Regions from separate parts of the Bordetella holmesii genome, predicted to be linked through region 2. Evidence: predicted binding sites of a transcription regulator. Region 2 holds the regulator's gene; the other holds the start of a gene.
What was found. Region 2 encodes LexA, which represses DNA repair genes until DNA is damaged. Its sites were predicted from a motif close to ACTGTATNNNNATACAGT; they were not measured.

Region 1 (9,922 bases), 1.3 Mb from region 2:
CAGAAATTCGATCAGTTGCTGCTCGGCCTGGGCCTCGGTGAGCGTGGAGGCGCGCACCTTGTCGATCAGGCCGCTCTTGCCGTGGGTGGACTTGTTCCAATTGTCCATGGCATCGAGCACGCTGTCGTCCTGATGTACGACGAGTACCGGCCCCTCGGCCACGACCGTAAGATCCGGTTCGGTCACCACGACGGCGACTTCAATGATGCGTTCTTTCTCAGGATCAAGCCCGGTCATTTCCATGTCGAGCCAGACCAGGCGATTTTCGTTGGCAGCCATATAATTTGCCTTTAAAACACGCGATTTTCGCACACCCCTGCCCGAGGCGCCCACCAGCCTATGTTTACCCTGCTGTTCGTTGCTTTGCTGATTGCCGATACCGGCGTGCGCCTGTGGCTGGCCAGCCGCCAGATCCGACACGTCGCCCAACACCGCGACCAGGTGCCGGGTGAATTTTCCGCCCGCATTGGGCTGACCAGCCACCAGCGCGCCGCCGACTATACCGTCGCCCGCGTGCGCCTGGGTATGTTCGAACGAGTCTATGATGCGATGATCCTGGTGGCGCTGACGCTGTGCGGCGGACTTCAGTGGTTGGACTCCACACTGGGTCTGTTCATCCAGGCCGACTTCCTCAGGCAGATCATGCTGCTCGTCATGGTCGCAGCGCTGTTGGGGCTAGCGGGGCTGCCCTTTACGCTGTGGCGCCAGTTCCATCTGGAAAGCCGCTTCGGTTTCAACCGCATGACACCGGCTCTGTTTTTTTCCGACCTGCTCAAGGGGGTGACGCTGGCCTTGTGCCTGGGCCTGCCCCTGGCAGCAGCCATCCTCTGGCTCATGAGCAGCGCCGGGGCCTTGTGGTGGCTGTGGGCTTGGGTACTGTGGACGGCCTTCAACCTGCTGCTCATATTCATTGCGCCGACCTATATTGCCCCGCTTTTCAACACGTTCACCCCGTTGGACGACCCGGATCTCACGGCCCGCATTCGCGGCCTGGCGCAGCGTTGCGGCTCCACGCTCAATGGCCTGTTCGTGATGGATGGCTCCAAACGTTCGGCGCATGGCAATGCGTATTTCACCGGCTTTGGAAAAAGCCGGCGCATCGTGTTCTTCGACACCCTGCTGGCGCGCCTGAATGCCGACGAAATCGAGGCGGTCCTCGCTCACGAGCTGGGGCATTTCAAGCGCCACCACATTATCAAACGCATCGGGCTGAATCTGGCGATGGCGCTGGTGTTCTTCGCTGCCTTGGGGTGGTTGGCCCAACAGCCCTGGTTTTACGAGGGGTTGGGCGTGCTGCCGCAACTGGGCGGGCGAAACGACGCCATGGCGCTCATTCTCTTCTTTCTGGTCATTCCCGTTTTCACCTTTATGTTCACCCCGCTGGCCAGTTGGTACTCGCGCCGTGACGAGTTCGAGGCCGACCGCTACGCGGCCGCACAAAGCTCCTCGAGCAACCTCATCTGCGCGCTGGTCAAACTTTACGACGACAACGCCGCCACCTTGACCCCCGATCCCGTGCATTCCGCCTTTTACGACAGCCATCCACCCGCTGCCGTACGCATCCGTCATCTCCTGGCGGGTGTGACCGTATGAGCGCGCACACCGAAGGCCGCATCATTGCCGCCCACGGCCGGCATTACAGCGTGGAGCTTGCCGACGGCAGCCTGCGCAAGTGTTTTCCGCGTGGCAAGAAGACCGGACCGGCCGTAGGCGACTGGGTGCGCATCACGCCGCAAGGCGCTGACGAAGGTGCCATCGATGCGGTCTTGCCCCGACGCAATCTGTTGTTCCGCTCCGACGAGATGCGGTCCAAGCAGTTTGCCGCCAACGTCGATCAGTTGCTCATCGTGATCGCCGTCGAGCCGACCTTCTCGGAAGACCTGCTCGGCCGCGCATTGACCGGTGCCTGGAGCGCAGGCATCGAGCCGCTGATCATTCTCAACAAGATCGATATCACCGCCGGCCTGGATCATGCCCGCTTTCGTCTGGCGCCCATCCGCGCGCTGGGCGTACCGGTCATCGAACTAAGCGTCCAGGATGCGCAGACCGTGCATCGCGATCTCGCGCCGCGCCTGGTCGGTCGCGTCAATCTGCTGCTGGGTCAAAGCGGCATGGGCAAATCCACGCTGCTCAATACCTTGGTGCCTGATGCCCAGGCGGCCACACGCGAGCATTCCACCGCGTTGGATATGGGACGCCACACGACCACCAGCACCCGCCTCTACCACTTGCCGCCGCCTGGCGGCGACCTGATCGACTCTCCGGGATTCCAGGCCTTCGGCCTGCAGCATCTGAGCGGCGAAGACATTCTGCGCGGTTTTCCGGAATTCAAACGCTACATCGAAGATTGCCGGTTCTATAACTGCACCCATCGTCACGAGCCGGGCTGTGGCGTGGTCGGCGCGCTCAAGGACGGCCACATCGACCCGGGTCGCTACGCACTCTATGAGCGCATCCTGGCCGAGACCGAAGCCGCTCGCCGATACTGAAACCGGAAACATCCCGCTCGGTCTGGCCCGCAATGCCGCGCTGTCCACCGGCCCCCAGGCCTGGCGGTCCGTGACCGCACTCGCCCAGCTCGCCGCGCTTGCCCGCGGCGGCCTTTCTGGCCTGCATTACAGCCAGCCTCAGCCACGATACACTGCGGGTTTTCCTGGTCATGGGACGCAGACATGCCGCGTTTTGCCGCGAATCTTTCAACGCTCTATCAAGACATTGAAATGCTGGACCGCTGCAGTGCCGCCGCCCGAGATGGTTTTCGGGGGGTGGAAATGCAATCTCCCTACGGCTATCCGACCGCGCTATGGCGTGACCGGCTGCAAAGCCACGATCTCGAACTGATCCTCATCAACGCCCCGGCTGGCGACGCCGCCCGAGGCGAGCGCGGCCTGGCTTGCCTGCCCGGCCGCCAGGAAGACTTCCGCGCCGCGGTTGAACAAGCCCTTGAGTATGCGGTGTCGCTGATGTGCCCCCGGGTCCACGTCATGGCCGGCTGCCCGGCAACCGGCAGCGACCCCGCTGCGTTACGCGCGACGTATATCGATAACCTGGCCTATGCGGCCCGCCTGGCCGCTGCGGTCGATGTCGACATCCTGATAGAACCCATCAATCCGCGCGACATACCGGGCTACTACCTCAATCATCAGGCCGAAGCTCATGCCGTCGCCCTGGCCACCGGTGCCGCCAATGTGAAAGTCCAGATGGATCTCTATCACTGCCAGATCCTCGAAGGCGACGTCAGCATGCGTCTGCGCCACTACATCCCGCAGGGTCGCGTCGGACACGTTCAGATCGCCGGCGTGCCGTTGCGCCAGGAGCCCGATCAAGGCGAACTCAACTATCCCTATCTGTTCCAGCTGCTCGACGAGCTCGCCTATCCGGGCTGGGTGGGTTGCGAATACCGGCCCGCGGGTGACACTCGCGCCGGGCTCGGATGGCTGCACGCTGCGCGGCGCGCATCAACCCACTGACACGCTCGGGCGCGACGCCAGGCTGGTATAGAGATTGCGCAGCATGCCGGCCGTCGCGCCCCAGATAAAGCGCTCGCCCCACGGAATGGCGTAGTAACGCCGTACCCTGCCGTCTGGCAGCCGGGCCTCATAGAGGCGGTGGTTGGACGGATCCATTAAAAAATCCAGGGGCACTTCGAAAATATCTGCCACTTCAAACGCATCGGCGGCTGGCGCAAAATCCGGGCGCACGAGCGAAACGACAGGCGTAATGGAAAACCCAGTCGATGTCAGAAACTCCGGCATGCTGTTGAGCACCTCCACCCTGTCCTGAGGCAGCCCGGTCTCTTCGTGCGCCTCGCGCAAGGCCGTCGCCACTGGGGTGAGGTCGGCGAGCTCCACCCTGCCTCCCGGAAAACTGATCTGTCCGGCATGGTCGTGCAGATGCGCCGCGCGCTGGGTCAGCATCACGCTGACCCCCTGCGGTCGCATCACCATGGGTATCAGTACGGCGGCAAGCACGGGCGGGCCCTCTCGCCCGGGATAACGCTCTTTTTCCATACCCAACGGGTCCAGCGTCCATTGCCTGGCCGGTCGCAACGAACCACGCAGCGCGTCAGGCGTGAGCAACTCCGGGCTGACGCGCAGCAGCCCGCTGTTAGCGACCTGCCAGGGTTGCTCTTTTGGGTCGAAGTTGGGCCGCACGATAGGCCGGCGTACGCGTGGAAGCGATAAGTCAGTCATGAAGCAAAGGTTGCCACAAACAAAGACAAGGCTGGCGAGAAACACACCCGGCTGCACGACGGCGCACCTGCCACCGGCAGTGTGAGCCCGTCATACGCGGGCATTGCAAGGCGAAAAAAAAGGTTCATCGAGGAATACCGGGGAATGCAGACCGGATCTTGAGGAAGAAGTACTCCTGATCGCGGTAGCCGTAGGCGCGGCGCTTGATGACTTTGATGGTGTTGTTGATGCCCTCGACGATGCTGGTGTTGAGCCGGTGGCGACAGCGAGACAGAATCCCGTGCAGATAGGCTTTTAGCTTGAGCGCGAAGTGAGCCAAGGCGGCGATGCCGCTGCCCTGAGCCTGTTGCAGCCAGTGATCCCATGCCTGGCGGGCGTAGCCGGGGTGTTGGTAGAACCACAGCTGTTTGAGCTCATCGCGCATCAGATAAGCGGTGAGCAAGGGCTGGTTGGCCTGGAGCAACTCGTCCAACTTTACCGATTGGCACGGATCGAGGTTTTTGCGATTGCGCAGCAGTAGCCAGCGACTGGACTTGATCACCCGGCGGGCCGGCTTGTCGTGCCGCAACTGGTTCGCTTGGTCTACACGCACCCGGTCTATCACTTCACGGCCGTACTTGGCCACGACGTGGAACAGGTCGTAGACGATCTCGGCGTTGGGGCAGTTGGCCTGGATCTCCAGCTCATAGGCCGTCGTCATGTCGATCGCTACGGCCCGGATCTGCTGGGCAACCCCAGTTGGCAGTTGTTCGAAGAAGGCTCTGGCCGTCTCGCGCGAGCGGCCATCACCGATCCATAGCACCTGACGGCGGATCGGATCGACAACGACCGTGGCATAACGATGGCCCTTGTGTAGAGCGAACTCGTCCATCGCTAGGTAGTGGATCTGACTCCAGTCCGGCTCTTGGATCGCCCGTCGCAGCAGGGCCTTGTCCAGCGCCTTGACCGTGTGCCAACCCAGTTGGAAGAAGCGCGCCACGGCCAGAATGTTGCTGGACTCAAGCAACTGGCTGACCGCCTCGGCCAGCCGGTCGGTCACTCGCTGGTAACGGCCCAGCCAGCTCAGCCTCTCCAGATGCGGTCCACCGCACTGCTCGCACCAGACCCGCCGACGCGGCACTACCAGCGTCACTCGCAGCGCCATTAGCGGCAGATCCCGCACCCGGCGCGTGGTCGTCTCATGCACCTGCCGACATCGGTTGCCGCAGTGCTCGCAGTGCATCGTTCGCGCTGAAGGCTTCAGGTAAATCGTGACCGTCCGGCTCTCACCTTCAGGCCACACGACCCGCTCCACCCGATAACCTTCCCACCCACCCAACCTCTCGATCGTCTTGCGGTCCAGCATGATCCCGGCCTTGATCCTTGAAAATCAAGGATCAAGCGTAACGGCAATCAAGCACGGCTCCACGCTATTCCGCGATGAACCAAAAAAAGCACCTTTTCAGGTGCCTTTTCAGCTCGGAATACCGCCCGGCACGCACTGGCGCGAGGCCAATGCAGTGCTGAGCGGACACCGGGCAACTTGCAAGCCAGGAATTAACCTTGAGCGACTTGCTTGCTGACCAGCTTTTCCTTGATACGAGCCGACTTGCCCGAGCGATTGCGCAGGTAGTAGAGCTTGGCACGGCGCACGTCACCACGGCGCTTGACTTCAATGCCGGCGATTTGCGGCGAGTAGAGCTGGAACGTACGTTCCACGGCTTCACCCGACGAGATCTTGCGGACGATGAAGGAAGAATTCAGGCCACGGTTGCGCTTGGCAATGACCACGCCTTCAAAGGCCTGGACACGCTTACGGGTACCTTCGACCACGTTCACGCTCACGATCACGGTGTCGCCAGGGGCGAACTCGGTCACGGGCTTGTCGCCGGTCAGGCGCTTGATTTCTTCCTGCTCAAGGAGAGCGATAAGGTTCATGAGAACTCCGGATTCATCTTGTCATTGCAGCGTTTTTTGCCGGGAAAGGATATCGATGCAAAAAGCGTGAGCCTTTTTGGGCAAACACACCGCTTCTCAAAGAGGTGCCCCGCACCAAGGCCCAGGCATTGCGCATTTTTCGTATGCTGCAAGCAGAGGATGATTTGGCAAACCCAAGATTCTACCTTATTGCTCTTTTTTTGACCACCCCACCAACCGCAACCTGCCCCCGATTCGGGTACCCTTTTGCCTTTGCCGGCAACGGACCCTCCATGACTTATGCGTCCCTTGTTCTGGTTGTGCTGGCCGCCATGGCCCACGCGACCTGGAATCTGCTCGCCAAACGGGCAGCCATGGTCGGCCCGGTCTTTGTCTTTGCCTATGGCCTGGCCGCCAGCCTGCTCTACGCCCCCTGGGTTATCTGGGTGCTGGCACACGAAGGCATGCAATGGAGTTGGCCTGTTCTTGTCTGTATTCTGGCGTCGTCCCTGTTGCATCTGGGCTACAGCCTCTGTTTGCAGCGCGGCTATCAGGTGGCGGATCTGTCGGTGGTCTATCCCATAGCAAGGGGTACGGGGCCTCTGCTGTCGACCATCGGGGCTTTTACGCTTCTGGCAGAACCGGCCACCGCTACGGGGATTGCCGGGATGCTCTGCGTAGTAGGTGGGGTGCTGTTGATCGCCACACAAGGACGCCTGAGCATGTTTCATACGCCGCAGGCCTGGATCGGAGTGCGCTGGGGCGTATTGATTGGCCTGTTCATCGCAGCCTACACCGTGGTGGATGCCTACGGGGTCAAAAACCTGCTCATCATGCCTGTGCTGTTTGACTGGTTTACCTGCGTGACACGGACCGCGATGATGACACCGCATGTGTTCAAGCGGCGAACACAGTACTTTCCTGCCATGCGCGGCTATTGGCATCTGGCCTTGGCCGTAGGGCTGCTATCGCCGCTGGGCTACATCCTGGTGCTCTACGCCCTGAGAATGGGAGCCCCGTTGAGCCTGGTCGCACCTGCACGCGAAATGTCCATGATGCTGGGCACATTGGCCGGAATGTTTTTGCTGCGCGAAAAAGTCGGCCCGGGACGGCTGGCGGGATGCGGCGCCATTTTGCTCGGGGTCGTCCTGTTGGGGTCAAGCTGAGATCTGCACTACGGCCGGCGTGCGGTCGCCTGAGCGACGCTCAGAAACCGAACGCCGCACCCAGCCACATCAGCCCGGGAATCGCTGCCCCCCAGGACAACACCATGACCACATCCCAGGCCATACGGCGACGCAGCGCTTTGGTCTGAAGGTCGTGTTCGGCGTCGGCCTGGGACGCCACATCATCCGGTGCGGCAGCGGGCTGGGCCGGCGCCTGAAATGGCCATGCCGGAGCACGCGCCGGAGAGGTTCCGGAAACGGGTCGGGATAGGGGCCGTGGGCGAGGTGCTGCCGGGCGATGAGCAAGCAATGCATCTGCGGGAAGGGTAACCGTCGTCATGATGACTCTCCTAGTGCGCCTGCCAGGCCCTGCCCGGCGTGGGGTGTCCGACCATGGACATGTTTAAGAAACTGCCTTGGATCAATCTTCGAATAACGCCATCTGACCCGCCTCACGCGCGGCGTCGCTGGCGCTGCCCCGTCCACGACGCACTGTCGCAGCGATAACGGGTGGCACAAAGTGGTCGAGCGCCAGTTCGGGTCGCAGCCTGCCCAGACCCAGATTGCGCACCGCCAGCTCAAAGCGCTGCCGCAGCAAATCCGCCCAGATTCCCGTGCCGCGCATGCGCGTATCAAAACTGCTGTCATTGCGCTTGCCCTCTCGCATGTCTTCGATACGGTGCAAAACACGCTGAGCACGATCGGGAAAGTGCGTGTGCAGCCAGGTTTCGAAAACGTCCTTCACCTCCCAGGGCAGACGCACCACGGTATAGCTGGCCGAGCAGGCGCCGGCTGCCGATGCCGCCTCCAGAATCTGCTCCATGGACTCGTCATTGATGAAGGGAATCACCGGCGCAACCAGCACGCCCACCGGGATACCGGCCTCGGCCAGCTTGCGCACGGTCTCGATGCGGCGCCAGGGAGCAGACGCACGTGGTTCCAGGGTGCGGGCCATGTCGGCGTCCAACGTGGTGATGCTGATGAAAACCGTCACCAGTCGATCGCGCGCCAACGTGGTCAGCAGATCGAGGTCGCGTTCGACCAGAGAGTTTTTGGTGACCAGCGTCAGGGGGTGACGGGTCTCGACCATGAGTTCAAGCAGGCCACGGGTCAAGCGCCAGGTGCGTTCGATGGGTTGATAGACATCCGTTGCCGAGCCGATATTGATCGGCGACACCTTGTAACTGGGGCGCGCCAGCTCGGCACGCAATGCCTGGACGGCGTTGGCTTTGGCGACCAGCCGGGTTTCGAAGTCCAGGCCGGGCGAATAGCCCAGGTAGGCATGTGTAGGCCTGGCATAGCAGTAGACGCAGCCGTGCTCACAGCCGCGGTAAGGATTGACCGCCACATCAAACGGAATGTCCGGAGAATCGTTGCGTGACAGGAGCTTGCGCGCCTGCTCCGGCCGCACCGTGGTGCGCGGCACGGCCACTACCGGGATGAAATGTTGCGTCGCAGACTGCGGCAGGCCCACCGCTGCGGATGGCCTGCCCGGTTCCGGAGCCATCTCCGTGACACCGAGTGCCTCGGCCTCTGCGGGTTCGGAGCGGGGTGGGCGCTTGGGTTCATCCTGGATCTCGTCCAGGGACGCATCGAAGGCTGCGGGCGAATCATCGCCGCCAAACCAGCCGTCATCGAAGGCCTCGCGCTCGACCTGCTCGAAGCGGTGGCGAACATTAGTAACCGCACCCCGACCGCGCGAGGCGGCGGGGGCGGCAGCCGGGGACCCATAACCGGCGGAAAGCGAATGTTCGGTGCTCATCATGGATGTACTGTACAAAAACACAGTACTTTTGACAAGCCCTACGTCCTCGCAAGAACCACGAGACGACTGTACCCCAACTGCCGCCAGGCGTGCACGGAATTCATTTCACGTACTGGAAAACGCCTGGAAAGCCGCTGCAGGAAAGGGTTTGGACAAAAAACAACAGGCCGCCCGGGCGCTTCACCCGCGGCGCAGAATCATCCCGGCTGCAGCCGTCTGATGCGTGGCGGCGTCGATCAGGATGAAGGCCCCGGTACCCGGCACATCCCGGTAGTCATCGACGGCCAGCGACTCGCGCGTAACAAACGACACACGGCCGATATCGTTCATGTCCAGTTTGCCCTGTGCGTCATCGACCTCCTGCAGTTCATGGATATCGCGCCGCGTGAGCACGCCGCGTATCTTGGCCGACGTCAGGCGCGTGCCTTGCTTGAGCAGATACTTGCGCGCCGAATTCAAGGGATGGTTGTCGAGCCAGCAGACTTCGGCGTCGAACTCCCGCGTCACGCTCGCCGGTGCGGCAGCATGGGTGATGATGTCGCCGCGCGACACGTCCACATCCCGATCGAGTATGACGGTCACTGAGTCGCCGCTGACGGCTTCGGCCACGTTGCGGTCGAACACCCGCAACGCGGCCACGCGCGCCGCCACACCCGAAGGTTGCACCAGGATCTCATCGCCAACGGCCAGCGTGCCGCTGGCCACGCGGCCAGCATAGCCGCGAAAATCGTCGGCTCGATCGCCGTCATGCCGCATGACCCACTGCACCGGAAAGCGCAGCGGCAAGACCGAACCGTCGGCACCCTGCTCCAGGCTCTCCAGCAAGATCAACAGCGGCGGCCCTTCGTACCAGGGTGTGCGGCTCGACGGGTGCACCACGTTGTCGCCATTGAGCGCCGACA
Region 2 (9,922 bases):
ATGCTGCGCTGACCGAGCGCATGAAAGAGATGGCAGTGGCGAAACGACGCTACGGCTATCGGAGGATCCATGTGCTCTTACGTCGCGAAGGCTGGCAAGCAAATCACAAGCGAATCTGGCGGCTGTACAGTCTGGCAGGGTTAAGCGTGCGAAAACGAAAGCGTAAGCGAATCGCGGCGACCGAGCGCGTGGTTCGCCCAGCGGCAATCGCGCCGAATCAGAGTTGGTCAATGGACTTTGTGGCCGACGGCCTAGCCTATGGCCGCCGATTCCGCTGTTTGACTATCGTCGATGACTACACTCGCGAATGCCTGGCCATCGAGGTCGATACGTCGTTGCCGGGACTGCGTGTTGCCATGGTGCTGCAACGGCTGGCGGAGATGCGTGGCCTGCCGCGATCTATTACCGTGGACAACGGGCCAGAGTTCGCCGGAAGAGCCTTGGACGCCTGGGCCTACCAAGCAGGCGTAAAGCTGTCGTTTATTCGGCCGGGTAAGCCGGTGGAGAACGCTTATATCGAAAGTTTCAACGGCAAGTTCCGCGACGAATGCCTTAACGAGCACTGGTTCTTGTCCCTGCGACAGGCTAAAAGCTTGATCGAAAACTGGCGAGTCGAGTACAACACCGATCGGCCTCACAGCGCGCTCGGATATTTAACGCCGGCGCAATTCGTGCAGGCTCATCAGAAAGAAGGTCTTTTACCCCTGGGCTCTATGTCGGTGCCGTACTAAATCTGGGGGCAGGTCAACCACACCTTGGATGTGCCAATCCTGAGTATCTGACGATGGCTTTGCGCGAATCGACCGCAAACCAGGGGCCAGCCATGACCGCGTAGCGTCCCCTGCTTGCGGTAGTCGCTAGAAACGGGAGTATCGCCCTGGCATCGCTTGCATTTTTCAGCTGTGTCCCCCAGAATCACGCTGTATATACATACAGTCCGTGGTTCACACAAGCCCCGGGCCATCATTGGGATCATTACCATGGCCACCAAACTCACGGATCGCCAGCAGGAAATTCTCGACCTGATCCGGCAAACCGTCGCCCGTACCGGCTTTCCCCCCACGCGCGCCGAGATCGCACAGGCGCTGGGCTTCCGGTCGCCCAATGCCGCTGAAGACCACCTCAAGGCGCTGGCACGCAAGGGCGCCATTGAACTGACCGCCGGTGCCTCGCGTGGCATCCGCCTCAAAGGGCCCGAGCCCAGTGCGCCCAGCCAGGCTCTGCTGCCCCACCCTGCTCTGGCGCAGTTATTGCTGCCACTCGTGGGACGCGTAGCTGCCGGCTCGCCCATCCTCGCGGCCGAACATGTCGAACGCGAGGTGGGCGTGGATCCAGGCCTGTTTGCCCAAGCCCCTGACTACCTGCTCAAAGTCCGCGGCATGAGCATGCGCGATGCAGGCATACTCGAGGGCGATCTGCTGGCGGTCAAAAAGGCGGCTGAAGCGCGCAACGGCCAAATCGTCGTGGCGCGCCTCGGCGACGATGTCACCGTCAAACGCCTGCAACGCCACGGCAGCCGTATCGAGCTGCTCCCCGAAAACCCCGAGTTCGCACCCATCGTGTTGAGCCCGGACGACGAGTTCGCACTGGAAGGCATCGCGGTGGGCTTGATTCGCACCCATAGCCTGCACTGACGCAGCCCGCACAAAAACAGCAGCCATAAAAAAGGTTCATCGCGGAATAGCGTGGAGCCGTGCTTGATTGCCGTTACGCTTGATCCTTGATTTTTCAAGGATCAAGGCCGGGATCATGCTGGACCGCAAGACGATCGAGAGGTTGGGTGGGTGGGAAGGTTATCGGGTGGAGCGGGTCGTGTGGCCTGAAGGTGAGAGCCGGACGGTCACGATTTACCTGAAGCCTTCAGCGCGAACGATGCACTGCGAGCACTGCGGCAACCGATGTCGGCAGGTGCATGAGACGACCACGCGCCGGGTGCGGGATCTGCCGCTAATGGCGCTGCGAGTGACGCTGGTAGTGCCGCGTCGGCGGGTCTGGTGCGAGCAGTGCGGTGGACCGCATCTGGAGAGGCTGAGCTGGCTGGGCCGTTACCAGCGAGTGACCGACCGGCTGGCCGAGGCGGTCAGCCAGTTGCTTGAGTCCAGCAACATTCTGGCCGTGGCGCGCTTCTTCCAACTGGGTTGGCACACGGTCAAGGCGCTGGACAAGGCCCTGCTGCGACGGGCGATCCAAGAGCCGGACTGGAGCCAGATCCACTACCTAGCGATGGACGAGTTCGCTCTACACAAGGGCCATCGTTATGCCACGGTCGTTGTCGATCCGATCCGCCGTCAGGTGCTATGGATCGGTGATGGCCGCTCGCGCGAGACGGCCAGAGCCTTCTTCGAACAACTGCCAACTGGGGTTGCCCAGCAGATCCGGGCCGTAGCGATCGACATGACGACGGCCTATGAGCTGGAGATCCAGGCCAACTGCCCCAACGCCGAGATCGTCTACGACCTGTTCCACGTCGTGGCCAAGTACGGCCGTGAAGTGATAGACCGGGTGCGTGTAGACCAAGCGAACCAGTTGCGGCACGACAAGCCGGCCCGCCGGGTGATCAAGTCCAGTCGCTGGCTACTGCTGCGCAATCGCAAAAACCTCGATCCGTGCCAATCGGTAAAGTTGGACGAGTTGCTCCAGGCCAACCAGCCCTTGCTCACCGCTTATCTGATGCGCGATGAGCTCAAACAGCTGTGGTTCTACCAACACCCCGGCTACGCCCGCCAGGCATGGGATCACTGGCTGCAACAGGCTCAGGGCAGCGGCATCGCCGCCTTGGCTCACTTCGCGCTCAAGCTAAAAGCCTATCTGCACGGGATTCTGTCTCGCTGTCGCCACCGGCTCAACACCAGCATCGTCGAGGGCATCAACAACACCATCAAAGTCATCAAGCGCCGCGCCTACGGCTACCGCGATCAGGAGTACTTCTTCCTCAAGATCCGGTCTGCATTCCCCGGTATTCCTCGATGAACCAAAAAAAACCCCCGCCATCTTGAGATGGCGGGGGTTTTTTTGGCGGATCAGTGCTTGAGCACGGGATCGCCTGACTCCACTGGCTTGCTGACAATGGTTTCCTTGACGGGCTCTTCATCGGCCAAGGGCTCGGGCAGACGCTCCAGCGCCATTTCCAGCACCTTGTCGATCCAGCGCACCGGCACGATCTCCAAGCAGTTCTTCACGTTGTCTGGAATCTCTGCGAGATCCTTGACGTTTTCTTCCGGTATCAACACGGTCTTGATGCCACCGCGGTGCGCTGCCAGAAGCTTTTCCTTCAGGCCACCAATAGGCAGAACCTCGCCTCGCAGGGTGATCTCGCCGGTCATGGCAACATCCGCGCGCACCGGGATGCGCGACAGCGCCGACACCATGGCCGTAGTGATGGCGATACCCGCCGACGGCCCATCCTTAGGCGTGGCGCCTTCAGGAACGTGGACGTGCATGTCGTGCTTCTCGAACACGCTATCGGCAAAGCCCAGACGGCGAGCCCGCGACCGCACTACGGTACGGGCCGCTTCCACCGACTCTTTCATGACGTCGCCCAGCGAACCCGTGCGCTGAATATTGCCTTTACCGGGCATGTCCGCCACTTCAATGGTCAGCAGATCGCCGCCCACCTCGGTCCACGCCAAACCGGTCACCTGCCCGATCTGGTTCTCTTTCTCAGCCATGCCAAACGTATAACGGCGCACGCCGAGATAGGCATCGAGGTTCTCGGCATTGACCACGACCGGGCCGGTCTCAGGCTCGCCCTTATCCTTTGCCGTAAGCAATTGCTTGACCACTTTGCGGCATATCTTGCCCACTTCTCGTTCGAGCGAACGCACTCCCGCTTCACGCGTGTAATAACGCACGATGTCGCGCAACGCGCTTTCTTCGACCGTCAGTTCGTTTTCCTTCACGCCGTTGTTCTTCATCAGCTTGGGCAACAAATGATCGCTGCCGATATGGATTTTCTCTTCTTCGGTGTAACCCGACAGACGAATCACTTCCATACGATCAAGCAAGGCCGGCGGAATATTCAGCGTATTGCTGGTCGCCACGAACATCACGTCGGACAGATCAAAGTCCACCTCGATGTAATGATCCTGGAAGGTGTGATTCTGTTCCGGATCCAGGACCTCAAGCAATGCCGACGACGGGTCGCCGCGAAAATCCATGCCCAGCTTGTCAATCTCATCGAGCAGGAAGAGCGGATTGCGAACGGCCACCTTGGACATGTTCTGCAAGATCTTGCCCGGCATGGAGCCGATGTACGTCCGACGGTGCCCACGGATCTCGGCCTCGTCGCGCACGCCACCTAACGCCATCCGGACGAACTTCCGGTTGGTCGCCTTGGCAATGGACTGTCCCAGCGAGGTCTTACCCACGCCCGGAGGGCCCACCAGACACAGGATAGGCGCCTTGACCTTGTCGACACGCTGTTGCACCCCAAGATACTCGAGAATGCGCTCTTTGACCTTCTCCAGGCCATAGTGGTCATCGTCCAGCACCCGCTCGGCATTGGCGATCGAGTTGTTGATCTTGCTTTTCTTCTTCCAGGGAAGATTGATGATCGTGTCGATGTAGTTGCGCACCACCGTGGCTTCGGCGGACATCGGCGACATGAGCTTGAGCTTTTTGAGCTCAGCGTCGGCCTTCTTGCGCGCCTCTTTGGGCATGTGCGCGGCGATGATCTTCTTTTCGAGCTCTTCGAGATCAGCGCCCTCTTCGCCCTCGCCCAACTCCTTCTGAATGGCCTTGACCTGCTCATTCAGATAGTAGTCGCGCTTGCTCTTCTCCATCTGCTTCTTGACGCGGCCACGGATGCGCTTTTCGACCTGCAGAATGTCGATTTCGGTTTCCAGCTGCGCGAGCAGCCCCTCAAGGCGCTCGGCCGTGGGCACGATTTCGAGCATCTTCTGCTTTTGCTCAAGCTTGAGCGGCAGATGCGCAGCGATGGTGTCGGCCAAGCGGCCGGCGTCGTCGATACCCGCCAACGAGGTCAGGATCTCGGGCGGAATCTTCTTGTTGAGCTTCACGTACTGCTCGAACTGCGCCACGATGGCACGGCGTAACGCCTCCGCCTCGGGGCCTGCCGTGGCGTCGGGCGCGATCGGCGTGACCTGGCAGGTAAAGTGCGAGTCAGCATCCTGAATGCTGTCGATGCGCGCGCGCTGGCTGCCCTCGACCAGCACTTTGACGGTGCCATCGGGCAGCTTGAGCATCTGCAGAATACTGGCTACGCAACCGATGTCGTAGACGTCTTCCGGAGTGGGGTCATCCTTACCGGCGGACTTCTGCGCCACCAGCATGATGCTTTTACCCGCTTCCATCGCCACTTCCAGCGCACGGATCGAGCGCGGGCGCCCGACGAACAGCGGAATAACCATGTGCGGAAACACCACCACGTCGCGCAGAGGCAACAGGGGCAAGTCAATCGGATCTGAAGGCAGGGTCTGGCTCGCAGACATAGGGGGTTCCTCAGAGTGAATGAGAGGGACACAAGGGCTGCATAGGCCCGAGGTCGGTTACGTCTGATATGGGAACGATAGCCCAAAAATCAAGATGCTGATTACGCGGCCGCATCAAGATGCAAAAAAACCCGCCAATGACGGGTTTTTTGCAGAGCATGCGGCTCAGGCCGCCGCGTCTCGGACCTCGCCTTGGCCTGCCTTGGCAGACTCAGCACCCTCGTCGGCGTAGATCAGCAGGGGCTTGCCCCCGCCTTCGATGGCGTTGCCATCGAGAACGGCGCGACTGACATTGCCCTGCGAGGGTAAGTCATACATGGTGTCGAGCAACGCCGACTCAAGGATCGAGCGCAATCCACGCGCGCCGGTCTTGCGCTTGAGCGCCTTGCGCGCGATTGCCGTCAGAGCATCCGGCCGGATATCCAGCTCGGCTCCTTCCATGGCAAAAAGCTTCTGGAACTGCTTGACCAGCGCATTCTTGGGCTCGGTAAGAATCTGCACCAGTGCAGCCTCGTCGAGCTCATCGAGCGTGGCCACGACCGGCAGGCGGCCGACCAGTTCCGGAATCAGGCCAAACCTGACCAGATCCTCCGGCTCGGCTTCACTGAAGAGTTCGCCCACGCCACGCTCGGATTTGGCCCGAACCGAAGCCGAAAACCCGATACCGGATTTTTCCGTGCGGTCGCGGATGACTTTTTCCAGCCCGTCGAAGGCACCACCTACGATGAACAGGATATTCGTCGTGTCCACCTGGACGAAGTCCTGGTTGGGGTGTTTGCGCCCGCCTTGCGGAGGCACGGAAGCCACCGTGCCTTCGATGAGTTTCAGAAGCGCCTGCTGCACGCCTTCGCCCGATACGTCGCGGGTGATGGACGGGTTATCAGACTTGCGCGAAATCTTGTCGATCTCATCGATATAGATGATGGCCCGCTGGGCCTTCTCGACGTCGTAATTGCAGTTCTGCAGCAACTTCTGGATGATGTTCTCGACGTCTTCGCCAACATAACCAGCCTCGGTCAAGGTAGTGGCGTCGGCCATCACGAAGGGGACGTTGAGCATGCGTGCAAGCGTTTGCGCCAGCAACGTCTTGCCCGAGCCCGTGGGCCCGATCAGCATGATGTTGCTCTTGGACAGCTCGACCTCATCGCCCTTGATCTCGCCATGCCGGATGCGCTTGTAATGGTTGTAAACCGCTACCGCCAACATGCGCTTAGGGCCGGTCTGACCGATGACGTACTGGTCCAGGAAGGATTTGATCTCAACCGGAGTCGGCAATTCGGAACGAATCGCCGCGCGCGCGGTCGCCTGCGCTTCCTCACGGATGATGTCATTGCAAAGGTCGATGCACTCATCGCAGATGAATACAGACGGACCTGCGATCAGCTTGCGGACCTCATGCTGGCTCTTGTTGCAGAAAGAGCAATGCAGCACTTTTGCGTCTGCCGATCCCTTTTTTTCAGGCATAAGTGTTTCTAGTCTCTGGTAGGAGATGCACTCCCCGTTGCCGGGGAATGCATGTAACGCTTATCGGACGTGGCGGCAGGGCCTGCAAGCCAGGCAAAAACGTATCAAACGTCTTCGCGTCGGGCCAGAACCTTGTCTACCAAGCCATACGATACCGCATCTTGAGCGGACATGAAGTTGTCACGCTCGGTGTCTATGGCGATGCGCTCGACCGGCTGACCGGTATTTTCGGCCAGGATGCGGTTGAGGCGCTCGCGCAAGTCGAGAATTTCCTTGGCCTGGATCTGAATGTCGCTGGCCTGCCCCTGGGCGCCGCCCGAGGGCTGGTGAATCATGATGCGGGAGTTGGGCAAGGAAAAGCGCTTGCCCTTCTTGCCCGCTGCCAACAGAAATGCACCCATGCTGGCCGCCAACCCGGTGCACAACGTGGATACATCGGGCTTGACGAACTGCATGGTGTCGTAAATGGCCATGCCCGCATACACCGACCCGCCGGGCGAGTTGATGTAGAAGGAAATGTCCTTATCAGGATTCTCCGACTCCAGAAACAGCAATTGGGCGACGACCAGATTGGCCGTGGCGTCATTGACAGGCCCGACCAAAAAAATCAGGCGCTCTCGCAACAGGCGCGAGTAAATGTCATAGGCGCGCTCGCCACGGCCGGACTGCTCCACCACCATGGGGATATAGCCCAGCCCGGTGGGCGTCACCGACGCTCCACCATACATTGCCGCATAGAAATCGGTGAATCGCTGCATAGTTATGCCATCCCCATCAACTGATCGAAGGGAACCTTTTCATCGGTTACCTTGGCCTTTTCCAGCACGTAGGCCACAACGTTGTCCTCCAGCACGATCGCCTCGATCTCGGCGCGGCGCTGGCGGTCCGACAGATAGTAGCTGACAACCTGAGCGGGCTGCTCGTAGTTCTGGGCGAACTCTTCGATGCGGGCGCGAACCTGCTCCGGCTTGGCCTGCAACTGAGCTTGTTTGACCAGCTCAGACACCAACAGACCCAGGCGAACACGGCGCTCGGATTCGGCTGCGAATACCTCTGCCGGCATGGGCATGTTTTCGGCATTGGGCACGCCGCGCTGCTTGAGCTCTTCACGGGCCTGAGCAATGCGGCCTTGCACGTCGTTATCGACCAGCGCTTTGGGCACATCAAACTTGGCAGCGTCGACCAACGAGTCCATCACGCTGGTCTTGGTGCGGCCTTGCGAACGGACCTTGACTTCACGCTCGATGTTGCTGCGGATATCAGCCTTGAGCTTTTCGACGTCAGCATCGGCCTGGCCCAGCGACTTGGCGAACTCGGCATCGACAGCAGGCAATACGGCCTCGGCCACTTCCTTGACGGTGATCGTGAACTCGGCGGTCTTGCCAGCGACTTCCTTGCCTTGATAGTCCTCGGGGAAGCTCAGGGGGAAGACCTTGGTCTCACCAGCCTTCAGGCCGCGCGCCGCTTCTTCGAACTCGGGCAACATACGGCCCTGGCCCAGAACGAAGGGGAAGTCCTCAGCCTTGCCGCCTTCGAAAGGCACGCCATCGATCGTGCCAGCGAAATCGAGAATGACGCGGTCGTCGTCTTGCGCGGCACGGCCTTCGCGAGTTTCGTAAGTAGCACGCTGCTTGCGCAGAACATCGAGTGTCTTGTTGACTTCAGCGTCGCTGACTTCGGTTTCGAAGCGCGTTACGGCAAGACCCGACAGATCAGGCACGGCGACTTCGGGATAGACTTCGAACGTCGCCGAGAAAGCCAGTGTGGCTTCGTCCACGCCTTCGGTCTTGGGCTCCAACGACGGGCTACCGGCCACGCGAAGCTTGGCGCCTTCGACGGCCTGCTCAAAGGCACGGCCGACTTGGGAGTTGATCACGTCATAGCGGATACTCGGACCATGGCTACGCTCGAGCATAGCCATCGGCGCTTTGCCGGGACGGAAACCCGGCACCTTGGCGGTGCGGGCCACGCGCTTGAGCTGCGCCTGGACTTCCTTTTCCACGTCGGCCACGGAAATGGCCAGATCAACACGGCGCTCCAGGCCGGAGAGGGTTTCAACCACAGGCTGCATCAAAAGACCTATTTTTCGAGGGATGAGAAGAAATCGAACCCGGCAAACGACGAATCGAACCGGGTAAACCAGCCATTTTACCGGAAAGTCGCCCGACAACCCCAATCCCCGTCCCGTAGCGCCCCGCAGATGGCCTCGCCGGAGGGGACTGTGGCCTGCAAAACGACACCTGCCGTTGCTAGAATGCGAGCCGCCTGAATCCCACTTCACCAAATAGGCTCGCAACGATGAACCCTCAACAGCCCCCTCGCCTCGGCATTCTGCCGGCCCTGATATTCAGCTCGCGCTGGCTGCAACTACCTCTCTACCTTGGCCTGATCGTCGCCCAGGGCGTCTACGTCTTTCTGTTTCTCAAGGAGCTATGGCATCTGGTGTCGCACACCAATAGCTTCGGCGAGATGGACATCATGCTCCTGGTGCTGGGGCTGATCGATGTCGTCATGATTTCCAACCTCCTGGTCATGGTGATCGTCGGTGGCTACGAAACCTTTGTTTCGCGCCTGCGCCTGGAAGGCCATCCGGATCAGCCTGAGTGGCTCAACCACGTCAATGCGAGCGTGCTCAAGGTAAAGCTTGCCATGGCGATCATCGGTATCTCTTCGATCCACTTGCTGCGCACGTTCATCGAAGCCGGCAACCTGGGATCAGACAATGCCCGCTTTACCGAAACCGGGGTTATGTGGCAAACCATCATTCACGTGGTATTCATACTCTCGGCGGTAGGCATCGCCTACGTAGATCGACTCACGAGCAGTGCAGACCACTAAGCCTCAAAAAATAAGGTTCATCGCGGAATAGCGTGGAGCCGTGCTTGATTGCCGTTACGCTTGATCCTTGATTTTTCAAGGATCAAGGCCGGGATCATGCTGGACCGCAAGACGATCGAGAGGTTGGGTGGGTGGGAAGGTTATCGGGTGGAGCGGGTCGTGTGGCCTGA

Region 1: LK440_RS11600 (PA0069 family radical SAM protein) is a predicted target of LexA. The motif match lies at 9,027-9,044, and genes of this name have one in related genera.

What each region holds. Positions count from the first base shown of each region.
Region 1 is NZ_CP085973.1:2,408,467-2,418,388, forward strand. It holds gene orn (oligoribonuclease) at 1-279, opposite strand, end outside; gene LK440_RS11560 (M48 family metallopeptidase) at 340-1,593, shown strand; gene rsgA (ribosome small subunit-dependent GTPase A) at 1,590-2,489, shown strand; gene otnI (2-oxo-tetronate isomerase) at 2,673-3,470, shown strand; gene LK440_RS11575 (CoA pyrophosphatase) at 3,459-4,193, opposite strand; gene LK440_RS11580 (ISL3 family transposase) at 4,318-5,538, opposite strand; gene rplS (50S ribosomal protein L19) at 5,730-6,110, opposite strand; gene LK440_RS11590 (DMT family transporter) at 6,383-7,255, shown strand; gene LK440_RS11595 (hypothetical protein) at 7,296-7,595, opposite strand; gene LK440_RS11600 (PA0069 family radical SAM protein) at 7,677-9,020, opposite strand; gene LK440_RS11605 (sulfate adenylyltransferase subunit 1) at 9,201-9,922, opposite strand, start outside.
Region 2 is NZ_CP085973.1:1,083,542-1,093,463, reverse strand. It holds one part of gene LK440_RS05160 (IS3 family transposase) at 1-731, shown strand, start outside; gene lexA (transcriptional repressor LexA) at 981-1,634, shown strand; gene LK440_RS05150 (ISL3 family transposase) at 1,750-2,970, shown strand; gene lon (endopeptidase La) at 3,021-5,450, opposite strand; gene clpX (ATP-dependent Clp protease ATP-binding subunit ClpX) at 5,616-6,914, opposite strand; gene clpP (ATP-dependent Clp endopeptidase proteolytic subunit ClpP) at 7,019-7,672, opposite strand; gene tig (trigger factor) at 7,675-8,985, opposite strand; gene LK440_RS05125 (TIGR00645 family protein) at 9,213-9,752, shown strand; partial or broken gene LK440_RS05120 (transposase family protein) at 9,849-9,922, shown strand, end outside.